Regions from separate parts of the Streptomyces sp. ActVer genome, predicted to be linked through region 1. Evidence: riboswitches for the same ligand, from Rfam matches in the RefSeq annotation. Region 1 holds a riboswitch; each other region holds the start of a gene.

Region 1 (5,399 bases):
TCGAGGCCCAGTCGAACCCGTACGGCGTGCGCGGCCAGGTCGGCGTCCGCACGCAGCCGGGCCGCGCGCGGCATGTCCGCCGTCATCTCCCGGTGCACATCGACGATTTCCTGCCCGTACGCGGCCCGGTACGCGGCCGGATACAGACGGAGCAGGGGATCGGTCACGTCAGGGCCGCCGCCCCGCCGGTGCCCAGACGTCGCCTGACCTCCCGGGCGGTGGCGGCCAGCCTCTCGGCCTCGGCCTCCAGCCGCTCCCGTCCGGCGGGAGCGAGGGCGAAGATCCGGCGCGCCCGGCCGCCCACCACCTCCTCACGCTCCACCTGGATCAAACCCTCCGCCAACAGCCGGTCCAGCGCCCCGTACAGCGCCCCGGTACGCGGCACCACCCGGCCGTCGGTGATGGCTTTGACCTCCTGGGCGACGGCATATCCGTGCCGAGGCGCATCCGCCAGCGCCGTCAGCAGCAGCAGAGCCAGCTCCTGCATTCCTCGTTCACTCACACCAGCAGAGTATTCCGTCCGACTGACCTTCTTAAGGGCCAGGGCGAGGTCACTCGACCGTCGTCCGCAGGTACGCACCGAGGCGGGCGATGGCCGCGGGGTTCCGGGGGCTCTCGACGAGGTCGACGTAGTCGAGGACGAAGATCCGCCGGTGCTTGACGGCGGAGACGTTGCGCAGCGGGGCGTAGGAGAGCAGGAACTTCTTCTTCTGCTCGGCGCTCACGTCCCCGTAGTTGCAGATCACGATGACATCCGGGTCGCGCTCCACGACGCTCTCCCAGCCGACGGTGGTCCAGGAGTCGGCGATGTCGTGCATGACGTTGACCCCGCCTGCCTCGCTGATGACCTGCTCGGGGGCGGCGTAACGGCCGGACGTGAAGGGCTGGTCCTGCCCGCTGTCGTAGAGGAAGACCTTGGGCCGCTCGGCGCCCTCGGGGGCCTTCGCCCGGACGTCGGCGATCTGCTTCTTGAAGTCGGCGATGAGCGCGGCCGCGCGCTTCTCGACGCCGAACAGCTTTCCGAGGTTGGTGAGGTCGGCGTACAGGGCGTCCAGGGGTGGCATGAGGCCGCGCGAGGTCTTCGTGCGGCCGTTGCGGCAGGACTCGGTGAGGATGTACGAGGGAATGCCGAGCTTCTTCAGCGCCTCGGGGGTGAAGCCGCTGTCGTCGCGGAAGCCGTAGTTCCAGCCGGCGAAGACGAGGTCGGCGCGGGCGTCGAGGACGTTCTCCTTGGTGAGTTGGTCCTTCGACAGCCACTTCACCTTGTCGTAGCCGTCCTTCCAGGGCACGCCGCTGAGATCGCCCTTGTCGTCGGGCATGGCGAACCCGGCCATACGGTCCTCAAGGCCGAGCGCGAACATCAGCTCCGTGATCCCTACGTCGTTCGTGACCACCCGCTCCGGGACCTTGTCGTACGTCGCCTTCCGGCCGCAGTTGGTCAGGCTGACCGACGAGGACTTCGCGTTGTCGGACGACTCGACACTGGCGCCGCAACCGGCGGTCGTGACAGTCGCGGCGAGGCAGAGGGCAGCGGCGAGGAACTTGCGCATGGGGATCCTTACGAGGTGGTGAGCGGGATCCGGTCGAAGAGGAGCTGTACGGCGCCGGTCTCCGGATGCCGTACGGGATGCGCGCGGACCCCGAACACCCCGGCCAGCAGGTCGGGTTGGAGCACGTCGTGCGGCGGTCCCGAGGTGACGATTCGGCCGCCGTCGATGACGTACAGGAGATCGCGCGGCGGCCAGGTTGAGGTCGTGCAGGGCGGCCAGCACGGTCAGGCCGCTGGCCCTGACCAGCGAGAGCACGTCCAACTGGTGCGCGATGTCGAGGTGGTTGGTGGGTTCGTCGAGCACGAGCACCCTGGGTTGCTGGGCGAGGGCGCGGGCGATGAGGACGCGCTGCTTCTCACCGCCGGACAGCGCGAGGAACCCGTGGTCGGCTAGGTGTGTGACACCCGTGCGGGCCATGGCGTCCGCGCACACGGAGCGGTCCCCGGCGGCCGTACGGTCCCGGTGCGGCAGCCGGCCCATGTCGACCACCTCGGCGACGGTGAAGTCGAACTCGGCCGACGACTCCTGCGGCAGTGCGGCCAGCACCCGGGCGGCGGCCCGGGGCGACATGGCGTGCACGTCGTCCCCGTCGAGCCGTATGCTGCCCGCCGCCGGGAGCATCCGCACGACATGCGGCACCATCAGTCCGACGAACCCGATGGCCCCGCTGACCGCGACCACGGTCCCGGTCACAGCCGCGCTGACAAGGAACAACTCCCGGCGCAGCCGCGCCGGTTGGACACCGAGCGCGGCCGAGGTCTCGTCACCCATGGCAAGCGCGTTGAGCGCCTCGGCGCGCCACCGCAGCCACGCCCACCCGGCCGCCACGGTCACGGCGGCGAGCGGCACCTGCGCCCACGTCGCGCCGCCCAGGCTCCCCAGCAGCCACATCATCGCCGACCGGGCCGCCTCGCCCCGGGCCGCGCCGAACACCATCACGGTCGTGACGGCCTCGAAGCCGTACGCCAGAGCCGTCCCCGTCAGGATCAGCCGCAGCGGCGTCAGCCCGTGCGCCGACCGGGCCACGGAGTACACGAGGACCATCGCCGCGAGAGCAGATACGAACGTCGACAGCGACAGCGCCCAAACCCCCAGCCCCGCGAAGGCGCCGAGCAGGATCACGGCGTTGGCGCCCACGGCGGCGCCCGAGGAGATACCCAGCACGAACGGATCGGCGAGCGCGTTGCGCACCATGGCCTGCACCGCCACACCGACGGCCGCGAGCCCCGCTCCGACGACAGCGCCGAGCACGACACGCGGCAGACGGATCTCCCAGACGATGGTGTACGCGGCGACATCCCCGGTATGCACAGTCCTGCCGGTGAACCCGGCCCACAGAAACCGGTTCACGTCGGCCCAGCCGACCCCTGCGGCCCCGAGAGCCACCCCGCACACGATCGACACGAGGAGCAGCAGCCCGAGCCCAACGGCCAACGGCACGACGGATATGCGGCTCGGGCTCGGGATCGGACTTCGGCGCACGGTCGGGGCGGTCCTTCATCTGAGGCCGCCTGAACGTCAAGAAAGGAGGCAGCCCGTACGACACGCAGGCCGTGCGGTCCCCTCTCGCAGTCCACGGCGAGCAGTCAACGGGTCGCACCACCTACGGGCGATCGGGCTCACGCGACGAATCATGGGTTCGCCACGCACACCGTTGCGGGTCAGCGCCGGACTCTCACCGGACTTCCCTCACAGGCAGCGACGGGAGCGTAGCAAACCGGGGAAATGGCGGATGGGCTGGGTCACTTGACGTCGCAGTCAGCGACTGGATACTGGCGGAGGTTCCGACAGCAGTACGCCCGATCGACATCTCGAACAATGCTTGAAATGTCGGCCACGGCGTGGACTGTTCAAGCCGTCATCTCCGCACCCGACAGCCCAACCTCCACATCCCCCCCACACACAGGAGTCATTCTCCATGAGCCCACGACACACCCCGGAGCCCACTGAGCGAGCGACCATGCCCTGGCGAAGGAAGGTGGCCATAGCCGCGCTGACGGGAGCCTTACTGGTCGGGCCCGGCGTCGCGCAGGCCGCACCCCAGGCCGCCCCGGTCCCCAAGGAACAGGTGGCGGCGGCCACCATCACCTGGACCCTCGAACGGGCCGCCAACCCCACGCAGGACCAGCAGACGGCGTACAACCTCATCACGACGGCCATGAACGCCGCGGTGACCCGGTACAACAACGTGAGCGACCTCGGCAAGACCATCACCGTCCGCTACGACCCGGGCGTGCCGACGGCCGACGGCAACATCAACGGAACGATCCGCTTCGGCAACCGCGGCTACATGACCGAGCGGACCGCGCTGCACGAGATCGCCCACACCATCGGCGTGGGCACGAGCTCCGGCTGGTCCTCCCTCGGAGGCAGCGGTACCTGGCGCGGAGCGCAGGCCACGGCCCTCGTCAAGCAGTTCGACGGTTCGGGTGCCACGCTGTCCACCGGCGGCGGCCACTTCTGGCCCTACGGCCTGAACTATGAGAACGAGTTCTCCAGCACGGCGGCCAATCGCCACGTCCAGATCGTCGCCGCCATGGTCCGCGACGGCCTTTAACCCGGACCCTGCTGGAGGGGTGGCCACTTTCGCCGGTCCGCCGCGCGGCCCACGCACCCCTCCAGCTCGGCCGGTTGGTGTAGTAGGAAGGGTCCACATGCCCTGACGCACGACCCGCACCCGCTTCACCACCAACCCCCACGCGCCCGCATCGAGGACTCCTGAATGAACGACGTGTCGGCTTCCCACCGTCTCGTGGCCGGCGCGCCGGACTCCCCTGTGATCCTGCACGTCCCGCACTCCTCGCGGGTGATCCCGCCGGACGTGCGGAGCGGCATCGTGCTCGAAGATGCCGCCCTGGAACGGGAGTTGGACCACATCACCGACTCGCACACCGCCCGGATCGCGGCGACGGCTGCCGAACGCTGCGCCGTGGGGCCCTGGCAGTTCGTCAACCAGTTGTCCCGGCTGGTCGTCGACCCCGAACGGTTCCCGGACAAGCGTGAGGAGATGCTGGCCGTCGGGATGGGCGCGGTCTACACCCGGACAACGCACCGGGAGGACCTCCGCCCGGCCGACCACAACGGACAGCAGCTCGTCGAGCGCTACTTTCGCCCTTACGCGGCCGCTGTCACTGACGCCGTGACACAGCGGCTGGAAGCAGTCGGACGAGCCGTGATCATCGACGTCCACTCCTACCCGACCGAGCGCCTGCCCTACGAACTGCACGGTGACGGCCCCCGCCCGTTCATCTGCCTGGGCCGGGACGCCTTCCACACCCCGGCCGACCTGCTGGCCCACGCCGAGAAGGCGTTCGCGGGCTTCGGCGGCACAGGCATCAACACCCCCTTCGAGGGGACGTACGTCCCGCTGAAGTACTACGGGAACGACCCCCGGGTCAGCGCCCTGATGATCGAGATCCGGCGGGACGTCTACATGACCGAGCCGGGCGGCCCGGCGGGCCCCGGCCTCGACGCCCTCGCGAACGCGCTCGCCGACCTGGTCGGCATGGCGAGTACGGCAGGCGCAATCCGAGCCTGAGAACGCTCCGTGAATCCGCCAGGAACGGGCCGGTTCCACGTCGCGTCCGCCATGGCTCGCCGCTGTCGCCTCCGCCCGCCGGGCCACTGCTCACGGCACAGTGGATCCATGAACGCAGACGACAGAAACATTCTGGCCGGGGCACGTGTGGCGACGAGGCTTCCGGCCCAGGACCTGGACCGGGCACGGCGTTTCTATTCCGAGCAACTGGGTCTGGAGCCCGTCGACGAGCGGCCCGGTGGGCTGTTGTATCGGTGTGGAGGCGTCGATTTCGTCGTGTTCCAATCGACGGGAGCCTCGCCCGGGACCTT
Region 2 (5,399 bases), on a different contig from region 1:
AGCGGCACGCCGGAGCATGTTCCTGTGAATGGTCGCGCCACGGTGATCGAGCTGAAGCGCGAATCGGCCTTGCCGCTCTCCGGCAAGTGCGGTGAACACTGCGATCCCGGTGTGCCTGCTGCCGGGATCGACACCGATCTCCACTCCGTCCACCACGGATTCGGCGACGGTGCGGTCCTTGAGGCGGATCACGAACGGCGTGTGCCGGTGTACTACTGCCCGCCCTGAGCCCAGCAGCTTCCGCGCGCGGGCCGGACTGCACGGCTGCAACGGCATACCGTGTTTGTCGAGTACAAACACACATGGATGGGCCTCACGACCCTCCTCCCGGACCGGGCGGTCCGGGGTGACGCGCCCGGCAGCAGGTGAACTGCCGAGCGTCTCCCCTCGCACATGTCCCGCACCGGATGCCGCGTTGCGGCGCCCGGCCCCCGTTTCGTCCATGCTTCCGAGATTGTCTGCTGAGCTGGGTTCCAGAGCCGACTGCTGAGGAAGCACAGTCGGGTGGGTCTGCTGTCCTGTACGGAACGTAGCCATCAGGTCACCTCCCTCTTGACGATGGCTGGTGCTGGTCACAGCAAGCGTCGGTCGCAAGGGCTGACGCTTTCCACTCTTCGAGTGGAGAAGCCTGTGACTACTGGCAGGCCTCGCAGCTCTCCGGGTTCTCCAGAGAACAGGCGACCACATCGGTCGGATCATCCAACTGCTGGGAGGGGAAAGAAGTTACGGATGTCGAACTTGCGGCACGGGCGATGCGCGTCGCCGGGCGCGAGCGCAGGTAGTACGTCGTCTTCAGCCCCGACTTCCAGGCGTACGCGTACATCGAGGAGAGCTTGCCGATGGTCGGCGTCTCCAGGAACAGGTTCAGCGACTGGGACTGGTCCAGGAACGGGGTCCGGGCCGCGGCCATGTCGATCAGGTCGCGCTGCGGGATCTCCCACGCCGTGCGGTACAGATCGCGCACGTCCTGCGGCACCCAGGTGAAGCCCTGCACCGAGCCGTTCGACTCGCGCAGCGCCTCCCGGGTCTGCGCGTCCCACACGCCGAGCTTCTTCAGCTCCGCCACCAGGTAGGAGTTGACCTGGAGGAACTCGCCGGAGAGCGTCTCGCGCTTGAAGAGGTTGGAGACCTGCGGCTCGATGCACTCGTAGACACCGGCGATGGACGCGATGGTGGCGGTCGGTGCGATCGCGAGCAGCAGCGAGTTGCGCATGCCGGTCGTCGCGATCCGCTCCCGCAGCGCCGCCCAGCGCTCCGGCCAGTTCAGCTCCACGTCGTAGTGGTCGGGGTGCAGCACGCCCTGCGCGGTACGGGTCTTCTCCCAGGCGGGCAGCGGGCCGTTGCGCTCGGCGAGGTCGGCGGACGCCTCGTACGCGGCGAGCATGACGCGCTCGGCGATACGGGTGGAGAGCGCCTTGGCCTCGGCGGAGTCGAAGGGCAGCCGCAGCTTGAAGAAGACGTCCTGCAAACCCATCGCGCCCAGGCCCACCGGCCGCCACCTGGCGTTGGAGCGGCCCGCCTGTTCGGTCGGGTAGAAGTTGATGTCGACGACCCGGTCGAGGAAGGTGACGGCGGTACGGACGGTCGCGTCCAGCCGCTCCCAGTCGATGACATCGGTGGCCCCGGGTGCCGTGTCCACGAACGCGCCCAGGTTCACCGAACCCAGGTTGCAGACCGCCGTCTCACCGTCGTCCGTGACCTCCAGGATCTCCGTGCAGAGGTTGGAGGAGTGGACCGTGTGGCCGGGCAGCGCGGTCTGGTTGGCCGTGCGGTTGGCGGCGTCCTTGAAGGTCATCCAGCCGTTGCCGGTCTGCGCGAGGGTGCGCATCATGCGGCCGTACAGATCGCGGGCCGGGATCGTCTTCTTGGCGAGGCCCCGGTCCTCCGCCTTGCGGTAGGCGGCGTCGAACTCCTCGCCCCACAGGTCGACCAGCTCGGGCACGTCGGCCGGCGAGAACAGCGACCACACGCGGTCCTCGTTCACCCGGCGCATGAACTCGTCCGGGATCCAGTGCGCGAGGTTCAGGTTGTGCGTACGCCGGGCGTCCTCACCGGTGTTGTCGCGCAGCTCCAGGAACTCCTCGATGTCGGAGTGCCAGGTCTCCAGGTAGACCGCGGCCGCGCCCTTGCGCCGGCCGCCCTGGTTCACGGCGGCCACCGAGGCGTCGAGCGTCTTCAGGAACGGGACGATGCCGTTGGAGTGCCCGTTCGTCCCGCGGATCAGGGAACCGCGCGAGCGGACACGGGAGTACGCGATGCCGATGCCGCCCGCGTGCTTCGAGAGCCGGGCCACCTGGTGGTAGCGGTCGTAGATGGAGTCCAGCTCGTCCAGCGGGGAGTCGAGGAGGTAGCAGGACGACATCTGGGGGTGCCGCGTACCGGAGTTGAAGAGCGTGGGGGAGGACGGCAGGTAGTCGAGGCGGCTCATCAGCCGGTACAGCGAGGCCACTTCGTCGAGAGCGCGGGTTCCCGCTTCTGAATCAAGCACAGTGTCCTCGGCGAGGCCGCTCGCCACGCGCAGCATGAAGTGCTGGGGCGTCTCGATGACGGACCGCGTGATCGGGTGCCGCAGCAGATACCGGCTGTGCAGCGTGCGCAGGCCGAAGTAGCCGAAGCGGTCGTCGCCTTCGAGGTCGATCAGCGCGTCCAGACGGGCCGCGTGGGTCCGTACGAACTCGGCGGTGCGGTCGGCGATCAGGCCCTCGCGGTGGCCGACCGCGACGGACTCGGAGAAGGACCTGACCCCCTGCGAGGCGGCCTCCTCGGCGATGCCGATCATCAGCAGGCGGGCGGCCAGCTTCGAGTACACGGGGTCCTCGGAGATGAGGCCGGCGGCCGCCTCCGTGGCCAGCTCGCGCAGCTCCGCGGTGATCCCGTCGGCCCCCACGGAGGACCGGCCGCGCAGCGCGGCGGCGGCGACCCTGCCGGGATCGGCGTCGGGAAGGTCGGCGGTGAGGTCGGTCAGGGTCCGCAGCAACACGGTTCCCGGTCCGTCGGCCTCGGCCCTGTCCTGCTGGTACTGGGGCGCTTTCGCTGAGACCGGATCGGCTGGCGCGATGGTCACGTGGGGCTCTCCCTCGCTCGGCACGGGGCCTGCGGGGAGGGGTTCGGGGCACACGGGGGTACACGCTCTGCGCAGCGGTACGCCGCGTCCACCGGCCCACTCCGCGAGGCCCGGACGTCATGGCACCCGGGCCGGGTGGCCTGGGCACGCTGTCGGCAGGTCCTCGGACTGACCAGGCGCACGGCTCTCCTCTGGGGACAGACATGCACAAGTACACCGTTGCGGGACAGTTCCGGATTCGCACCGGATTCCCCTGCGGCGACAGCGAGCATGAGCATACATCTTGTGCCGGGCTCGGGAAGCACCCCCACATCTTGTGTCGTGTCGGCTTCGGAGGGTGTCAGAGTGTCAACTCGTAGGTGAGCAGCATGATGTCGTCGAGGTCCGGGATCGGGTTCCAGTCGCGGTCGGGGGCGCGGGTGAAGCCGAGGCGTCCGTAGATGCGGTGGGCGCTGTGCATGGTGCGCTGGGTGGACAGCACGACGCGTACGCAGCCGTCCGTGGACCGGGCACGTTCGACACAGGCGCGCACGAGGGCCGCGCCCGCCCCGTGCCCGCGGGCCTCCTTGGCGACCGCCAGCATCCGTATCTCGGCCTCGCCCTCGCGCGCGATGTCGGCCATCGGCCCGCCGGACGGGACGAAGGTCACGCCGCCGACGACCCGCTCGCCCACGCCTGTCCCCAGCACGGCCACCAGTACGTCGGCGGCCGCGGACCGCTTCGCGACGTCCCGCAGTTCGCTCAGATACTCGTCGCTCTCCCCGAAGTCGAGGAGCCCGTCCCCGAGATAGGCCTGCGCGGTGATCTCGCCCACAGCCTCGTACTCCTCGGGCCTCGCCCGCCTGATCACGATGTCCATGCCTGGCAGTGTGCCCGAGGGGTACGGCGTGGGGCCGCCGAGTTTCTCGCGCACCGGCGCCGGGGACGTCCGAGGGGAGGCGAGGGGAGGGCGGGTTCAGCCCACGGCCGGCCACTGCGGCAGGGTCGTGACACCCTCGCCAGAATCAGGTGAACGAACGGCCGGCGTAACCGCGGACTGCTGCGTGACCGGGGGCGACAACCTAGTGCCGCGCCCCCGCCGTCGCCGGCGGCAGCTCGACCTGGACACCCTTGTCGCCCGCGTCCGCCGTGTAGTCCTCGGGGGACGTCTCGTCGATGCCGTCGGGGGCCTTGAGGGCCCTCAGGACGAAGGTCAGCACGATCGTCACGACCACGTTCAGGACGAACGCCGTCAGACCGATGTACCCGATCTCCCCGATCCCGGGAATCTCCTTCGAGGAACCACCGAAGTGCTTCTGAGTCGGCGAGGCGACACCGTACGCAGCGATCGTCCCGTACAGCATGCCGACCGCCCACCCCGCGAGCAGCGCCCAGCGGTGGAACCAGCGGGTGAAGAGGCCGCCGACCAGGGCCGGGAACGTCTGAAGGATCCAGATCCCGCCCAGCAGCTGGAAGTTGATGGCCACCGTCTTGTCCATGGTGAGGACGAAGACCAGCGCACCCACCTTCACGAGCAGCGAGACCAGCTTGGAGACCTTGGTCTCCTGGGCGGGCGTCGCGTCGGGCCGGATGAAGTCCTTGTAGATGTTGCGGGTGAAGAGGTTCGCCGCAGCGATGGACATGATCGCCGCAGGCACCAGCGCACCGATACCGATCGCCGCGAAGGCCACCCCCGCGAACCACGCCGGGAACATGTCCTCGAAGAGCTGCGGGATCGCCAACTGCCCGTTGCTGACCTTGACTCCGGCCGCGATCGCCATGAACCCGAGCAGCGCGAGCAGACCCAGCATCAGCGAGTACAGCGGCAGGATCGTGGTGTTGCGCCGGATCACCTCACGGCTGCGCGACGACAGCGTGGCCGTGATCGAGTGCGGGTACATGAACAGCGCCAGGGCGGAGCCCAACGCCAGCGTGGCGTACGTCCATTGGCCCGCCTCGCCCGGCGCCAGCGCACCACGCGGCGCGCCCGTCGCCGGGTTGGTCTGGCTGTAGGCCTCGCCCGCCTTGGCGAAGATCTCGTCGAAGCCGCCCAGCTTGATCGGGATGTAGATGATCGCCACCGCGATGACGATGTAGATCAGTGTGTCCTTCACGAACGCGATCAGGGCGGGCGCGCGCAGACCGGACGAGTAGGTGTACGCGGCCAGCACGCCGAAGGCGATGAGCAGCGGCAGGTCCTTGACGAACCAGTTGGTGTCCTCGCCGCCGCCGACGCCCATCACGTCCAGGACGGCCTGGATGCCGACCAGTTGGAGCGCGATGTACGGCATCGTCGCGAGGATGCCCGTCACCGCGACGGCCAGCGACAGGCCCTTCGAGCCGAAGCGTCCGCGCA
Region 3 (5,399 bases), on a different contig from region 1:
TTCCTCGTGCTGTTGACGGCAGGTTGATGCTGGCGGTGGATAACAGCGCGTGGATAGCCCGGACGCGGCGACGAGCCCGGACCGGTTGTTCTGCCACGTGTACGGCCGTGGCCGCAACAAGGATCAGCTGATTCCGGGGTGGCCGTACTCGTTCGTGGCCGCGTTGGCGCCCGGCCGCACCTCGTGGACGCAGGTCCTGGACGCGGTCCGGCTGGGGCCGGATGATGACGTTGCGCAGGTCACGGCGGTGCAGGTCCGCCAGGTGGTGCGACGGCTGGTCACGGCCGGGCAGTGGCGTCACGGTGATCCGGATGTGCTGATCGGCCGTACCGACGGAAACGTCGACATCCGGCCCTCCCACCACGGCACCACGGTCCGGATCACCGTCGGCGACGACGGCCCCGGCATCCCGCCCGACCAACGCCAGGCCATGAAGGGGCGTTTCACGCGCGGGTCACGCACCCACGCCCCCGGCTCCGGTCTCGCCCTCGTGGAGCAGCAGGCCCAACTCCACCACGGGACGCTCCACTTGGGGCTCAGCCCCACCGGCGGACTCCAGGCGATCGTCAGCCTGCCGTCCGTACCCGAAGCCGGCTCCGATCCTGACGCCGGTGTCGACGTCGACGAACCCGGGCCGGAAGGTGCTCCGCCGGTGTGATCAGCACGGCGGCCTCGGGCTGAACTCGGGCAACGGCCCAGCCTGCCGACACCGCGCGCTAGCGCCGCACCCTCGGCATCCCCAGACCGATCCACGAGATGATCTCGCGCTGGATCTCGTTGTTGCCGCCACCGAAGGTGAAGATCACGGCCGAGCGGTAGCCGCGTTCCAGTTCGCCGTGGAGTACGGCGCCCGCTGAGCCCTCCTTGAGGACACCGGCGACGGCGACGACCTCCATGAGCCAGGCGTAGGCGTCCCGGCGGGCCTCGGAGCCGTACACCTTGACCGCGGAGGCGTCCTGTGGGGTGAGCGTGCCCTCCTGGACGGCGTTCACCATCTGCCAGTTGAGGAGTTTCATCGCGTCGAGCTTCGTGTGGGTCTGGGCGAGGCGGCGGCGCACCCAGGGGAGGTCGACGACGCGGCGGCCGTCGGCGAGCTTGGTCTCCATGGCCCAGCGCTGTACGTCGTGCAGCGCGCGGATGGCCATGGTGCCGTGTGCGGCGAGGGTGACCCGCTCGTGGTTGAGCTGGTTGGTGATCAGCCGCCAGCCCTTGTTCTCCTGGCCGACCCGGCGGGACGCGGGGACGCGGATGTTCTCGTAGTAGCTCGCGGTGGTGTCGTGCGAGGCGAGCGTGTTGATGATCGTGCAGGAGTAGCCGGGGTCGGAGGTCGGCACGAGGAGCATGGTGATGCCCTTGTGCGGCGGGTCGTCGGGGTCGGTGCGGACGGCGAGCCACACCCAGTCGGCGGTGTCGCCGTTGGTCGTCCAGATCTTCTGGCCGTTGACCGTGTAGTGGCCGGTGTCCTCGTCGCCCTCCCTGACCGCCTTGGTCTTCAGGGCGGCCAGGTCCGTACCCGCGTCGGGTTCGCTGTAGCCGATCGCGAAGTCGAGCTCGCCGGACAGGATCTTCGGCAGGAAGTACCCCTTCTGCTCGTCGGTGCCGAACTGCATGATCGTCGGCCCGACCGTGTTGAGCGCCATCAGCGGCAGCGGTACGCCGGCCTGGGCTGCCTCGTCGAAGAAGATGAACTGTTCCATCGGGGACAGACCGCGCCCGCCGTACTCCTTCGGCCAGCCCACGCCGAGCCAGCCGTCGGAACCGAGCCGGCGGATGGTCTCTCGGTAGAAGCGCTTCTGCGCCGCCGGGTCGCCGTAGCGGGCGTACACGTCGACGGGGACCAACTCGGTGAAGTAGGCGCGCAGTTCGGTGCGCAACCGCTGCTGCTCCGGCGTGTATTCGAGATGCACGGCGCCTCCTGGCTCCCACTGGCCCGCTCGTTCGGCCACCCGGACCTGACGGCGCACACCGTAGAACGTGTTCCAGAAATTGGGAATGCCGGTGACGTACGCACCTGACGGACGCACGCCTGCGCACTCATACGAAGGGCCCCGGGAATGTGCTCCAGGGGCCCTTCGGTGTGCAACCGGTCAGCGTGTGACCGGTCAGTATGCGAACGGGTCAGCGCCTGAACGGGTCAGTGCGCGACGGGAGTTGCCCGCCCTTCGGCCGCTTTGTCATCCTCGGCCCGGGCCGGCTTGGGAGCCAGCACGCGCTCCGCGAGCAGCCCGAAGACCAGGCCGTACGCGGTCCACAGGGTCACCTGGATGGCCAGGGTCGCCAGTCGGTACTGCCACAGCAGGATCGCCGGGAAGCCTTCCGGCGCCTCGTGGAAGGACGGCAGGAACGCGTACGCCAGGCCGACGGCCAGGACGAAGAACCCGCCTGCCGCGAGCGTGGCGTTCCAGTTGCCCAGGCGCGGTGCGAGGCGTTTGCCGAGGATCACCGCGGCGACGGCCAGCAGCACGCTGAGCACGATCATCAGGAGGAACAGCGCGGTGCGCTGGTTGAGGGTCTCGGGGTCGCTGACGGCGGGCGGGTTCGCCGGGTACTTGAGGAACGGCACCAGGTAGACCGCGACCAGACCGGCGCCCGCGAGCAGCAGCGCGCTGGCGCGCGGCCCGAAGCGGCCGATCCTGCCGAGCGCGAAGCAGTACGCGAGAGCGGCGATGCCGCCGAACGCGACCCCGTAGACGAGGACGCCGGTGGACAGACCACCGGTGGACTGCATCGCACGGGAGACGAGTTCATCGCCGCCGTGCCCGGGGGCGTGGGCCTCCTCGAACGCGATGGCATCGTCCACACGAGGTTCACCCAGGAAGTAGGCGACGACCAGGGCGAGCACGCCCGCGGCAAGACCCGCGAGCATGCCACGCACCAGGAGATTTCTGACGGTGACGGAGTTCATTGAGTTGTCCTGTCGGTTCTGTGTCGCCGTCAGTGGCAGGGGAAGCCGAGCAGGTGGCGGGCGTCGTGCACCCACTCGTGCACGCCTTCGCCTGAGACCAGGGAGGTGGCGCCCTGTTCGGCGCCGACGAAGTAGAGCAGCACCAGCATCAGGATGCCGAGGAAGACCGCCCAGGGAGCGATCGCGCCGATCGGCAGCTTTGCGGGTACGTCGGGGGTGGTTACGGTCGGCTGAGCGACGGCGGACTGCGCCATGGCAGGACCTCCTGGGGGAACTCGCGTCCCATCTCGGTGGTGCACAGGACGACGGCCACGGGTCTGACTTGCTCGACCTGCGCCTCCCCTGGTGGGAGGCGGTTGTGCGGGGCTTACAGTGGCGCGACCGTGCCGGATTCTCACCGGCTTCCGTCGTACCGTCGTCAATATCGACGAGAAGGTACCGCGAAGTGGAGGCGCAGCCAAGGGCGCACGGAATGCCGGGGGCGCGCCGGCGCCCTGGTCACGCCCCCAATTCCCGGTACGGACAGGGGTGTTGAGCACGTGTGGAACGCGAGGGCGGGCCGATGACCAGCCGAGTGATGTTGATCTCACCAGCGATGAGCGCGGCGTTGCGGGAGGCGCGTTTCGACGACGGATGCCCCCTGGACCCGGCCGGGCTGCGGCTCGCCGAGGCTGCCACGGGCTCGCTGTCGGCCGCCGACCAGGTCCTGGTCTCGCCCACCGTCCGCTGCCGGGAGACGGCGGCGGCCCTCGGGCTCGACGCCCTCGCCTTCACCGAGCCGCCGGAGCTGTCCGGCCTGGACGTGGGCCGCTGGCGCGGGGCGACGCTCGCCGAGGTGAGCGCCGACGAGCCGGAGGCCGTGGGGCGCTGGCTGGCGGACCCGTCGTCCGCCCCGCACGGCGGCGAGTCGGTGGCCGGGCTGTGCGAGCGCGTCGCGAAGTGGCTGGAGACGGCGGCGGATCCGAGTTCCGGGGCTTCAGGGTCTGGCTCGACCGAGGGTTCAGGAGCAGGCTCCGTGCGGATCATCGCCGTCGTCGAGCCGGAGATCGTACGGGCCGGGGTGGTGCGGGCGCTCGGGGCCCCGGAGTCGGCGTTCTGGCGTGTCGACGTGCCGCCGTTGGTCGTGACGGAGTTCAGCGGGCGGGCCGGGCGCTGGAACGTACGGGTCGGGCGGGCGCTCGGGGAGTGAGGCGACGGCGGGCGCCCGGCTGAACGGCGTTACAAAGGGAACCTCACCTCAGCACGGCGAGGAACTCCGTGCAGGCGCGTGCGCAGTCGCGGCAGGCCTCGGCGCCCTTCTCGGCGCCGGGGCTGCCGTCGAAGACCTGGGCGGTCTCCAGGCAGACGGCACGACACCACTCCACCTGGGCGCGCATCGCGGCCTCGGCCTGCGTGGTCTGCTCGGCCAGGGCGCGGCAGGTCGCGTCGCAGACCTCGGCGCAGAGGATGCCCTTGCGCCTCAACTGCTGCTGGTCGTCGGGGCCGTCGAGTTCGGCGAGGCTCGCGCGCAGGGCGCAGATCCGTGCGCACTCGGTACAGGCCTGCGCACAGGCGAACCGGTCCTCGAGGAAACGAACGAGTTCCTGTTGCTCTGTCAGTGACACGCGGTTCGGGTAGCCGGGCATCGCCACGCCAAACCCGCCTGCGCACCGGACCGCGGAGCCAGAAGTGGCCGAGCATGTCGAAGTTATTGACGTGGTCACGACCGCACTCTACGTTCTGACCGGTTTACCGAACTATGTTCGGTATATCGATCCGTTCGTGGCGGGTGCGCACACCCCGGCAACCAACCCGGTGTGTGCGACCACTGACCCGCGACAACCTTCGGATCGGCAGACAAGGAGGCCTCGTGCGCATCGCGGGCATGCTCACCGGGACAGCGTTGAGTGCCGTGTTGGCGACGATGGTGCTACCGACCCCGGCAGCCGCGGCGTCGACCATCGTCGTGGCCGTCAACGGGAACGACTCGGCCGCCGGCACCCTCGACCAACCGCTGCGGACCATCCAGAAAGCCGTCGACAGGGCGAAGGCGGGCGACACCGTCCTTGTACGGGGCGGCACTTACGCCCTGACCGACAACGTCACGATCACCACCTCGGGCACGGCGTCGCAGCCGATCTCCCTCGGCTCCTACCAGGGCGAGCGCGTCGTCATCGACGGCGAACAGCTGCCGGCCAGCCACACACCGGTCGGCGGCAGCATCCCGCGGGCCGAGCGCGGGGCCGTCCACCAGGAGGCCTCCTTCTGGAAGGTCTCCGGTCTGGAGATCGTCAACGGCCCGTACGGCTTCTACTGCGACGGCTGCAACAACAACGTGTTCTCCCGCCTCACCACGCACGACAACTACGAGTCCGGCTTCCAGCTCCAGGGCGCCTCCGCGGGCAACCAGATCCTGAACCTGGACAGTTACGGCAACCGTGACCCGCGCAAGAACGGCGAGAGCGCGGACGGGCTGGCCATCAAGGAGGGCAGCGGGAGCGGCAACGTCGTGCGG

What was found. A riboswitch is a leader RNA that binds a small molecule or an ion and turns the genes downstream of it on or off. The one in region 1 is predicted to bind cobalamin.
Region 2: linked by a shared signal. The riboswitch ahead of O3Q52_RS09825 (ribonucleoside-diphosphate reductase subunit alpha) and the one ahead of O3Q52_RS05990 (FecCD family ABC transporter permease) in region 1 are both predicted to bind cobalamin.
Region 3: linked by a shared signal. The riboswitch ahead of O3Q52_RS34910 (CbtB-domain containing protein) and the one ahead of O3Q52_RS05990 (FecCD family ABC transporter permease) in region 1 are both predicted to bind cobalamin.

The regions. Positions count from the first base shown of each region.
Region 1 is NZ_JAPWHT010000021.1:34,698-40,096, reverse strand. Features, by position in the region: gene O3Q52_RS06010 (hypothetical protein) at 1-167, opposite strand, end outside; gene O3Q52_RS06005 (PadR family transcriptional regulator) at 164-502, opposite strand; gene O3Q52_RS06000 (ABC transporter substrate-binding protein) at 552-1,550, opposite strand; partial or broken gene O3Q52_RS05995 (ABC transporter ATP-binding protein) at 1,559-2,165, opposite strand; partial or broken gene O3Q52_RS05990 (FecCD family ABC transporter permease) at 2,166-3,017, opposite strand; cobalamin riboswitch at 3,137-3,280, opposite strand; gene O3Q52_RS05985 (hypothetical protein) at 3,511-4,107, shown strand; gene O3Q52_RS05980 (N-formylglutamate amidohydrolase) at 4,273-5,088, shown strand; gene O3Q52_RS05975 (VOC family protein) at 5,197-5,399, shown strand, end outside.
Region 2 is NZ_JAPWHT010000042.1:6,484-11,882, forward strand. Features, by position in the region: gene iscB (RNA-guided endonuclease IscB) at 1-699, opposite strand, end outside; gene O3Q52_RS09825 (ribonucleoside-diphosphate reductase subunit alpha) at 635-3,064, opposite strand; cobalamin riboswitch at 3,201-3,372, opposite strand; gene O3Q52_RS09830 (GNAT family N-acetyltransferase) at 3,405-3,923, opposite strand; gene mctP (monocarboxylate uptake permease MctP) at 4,126-5,399, opposite strand, start outside.
Region 3 is NZ_JAPWHT010000284.1:5,570-10,968, reverse strand. Features, by position in the region: partial or broken gene O3Q52_RS34925 (transposase) at 1-658, shown strand, start outside; gene O3Q52_RS34920 (acyl-CoA dehydrogenase family protein) at 717-1,907, opposite strand; gene O3Q52_RS34915 (CbtA family protein) at 2,135-2,905, opposite strand; gene O3Q52_RS34910 (CbtB-domain containing protein) at 2,935-3,159, opposite strand; cobalamin riboswitch at 3,195-3,337, opposite strand; gene O3Q52_RS34905 (histidine phosphatase family protein) at 3,468-4,094, shown strand; gene O3Q52_RS34900 (four-helix bundle copper-binding protein) at 4,138-4,530, opposite strand; gene O3Q52_RS34895 (right-handed parallel beta-helix repeat-containing protein) at 4,770-5,399, shown strand, end outside.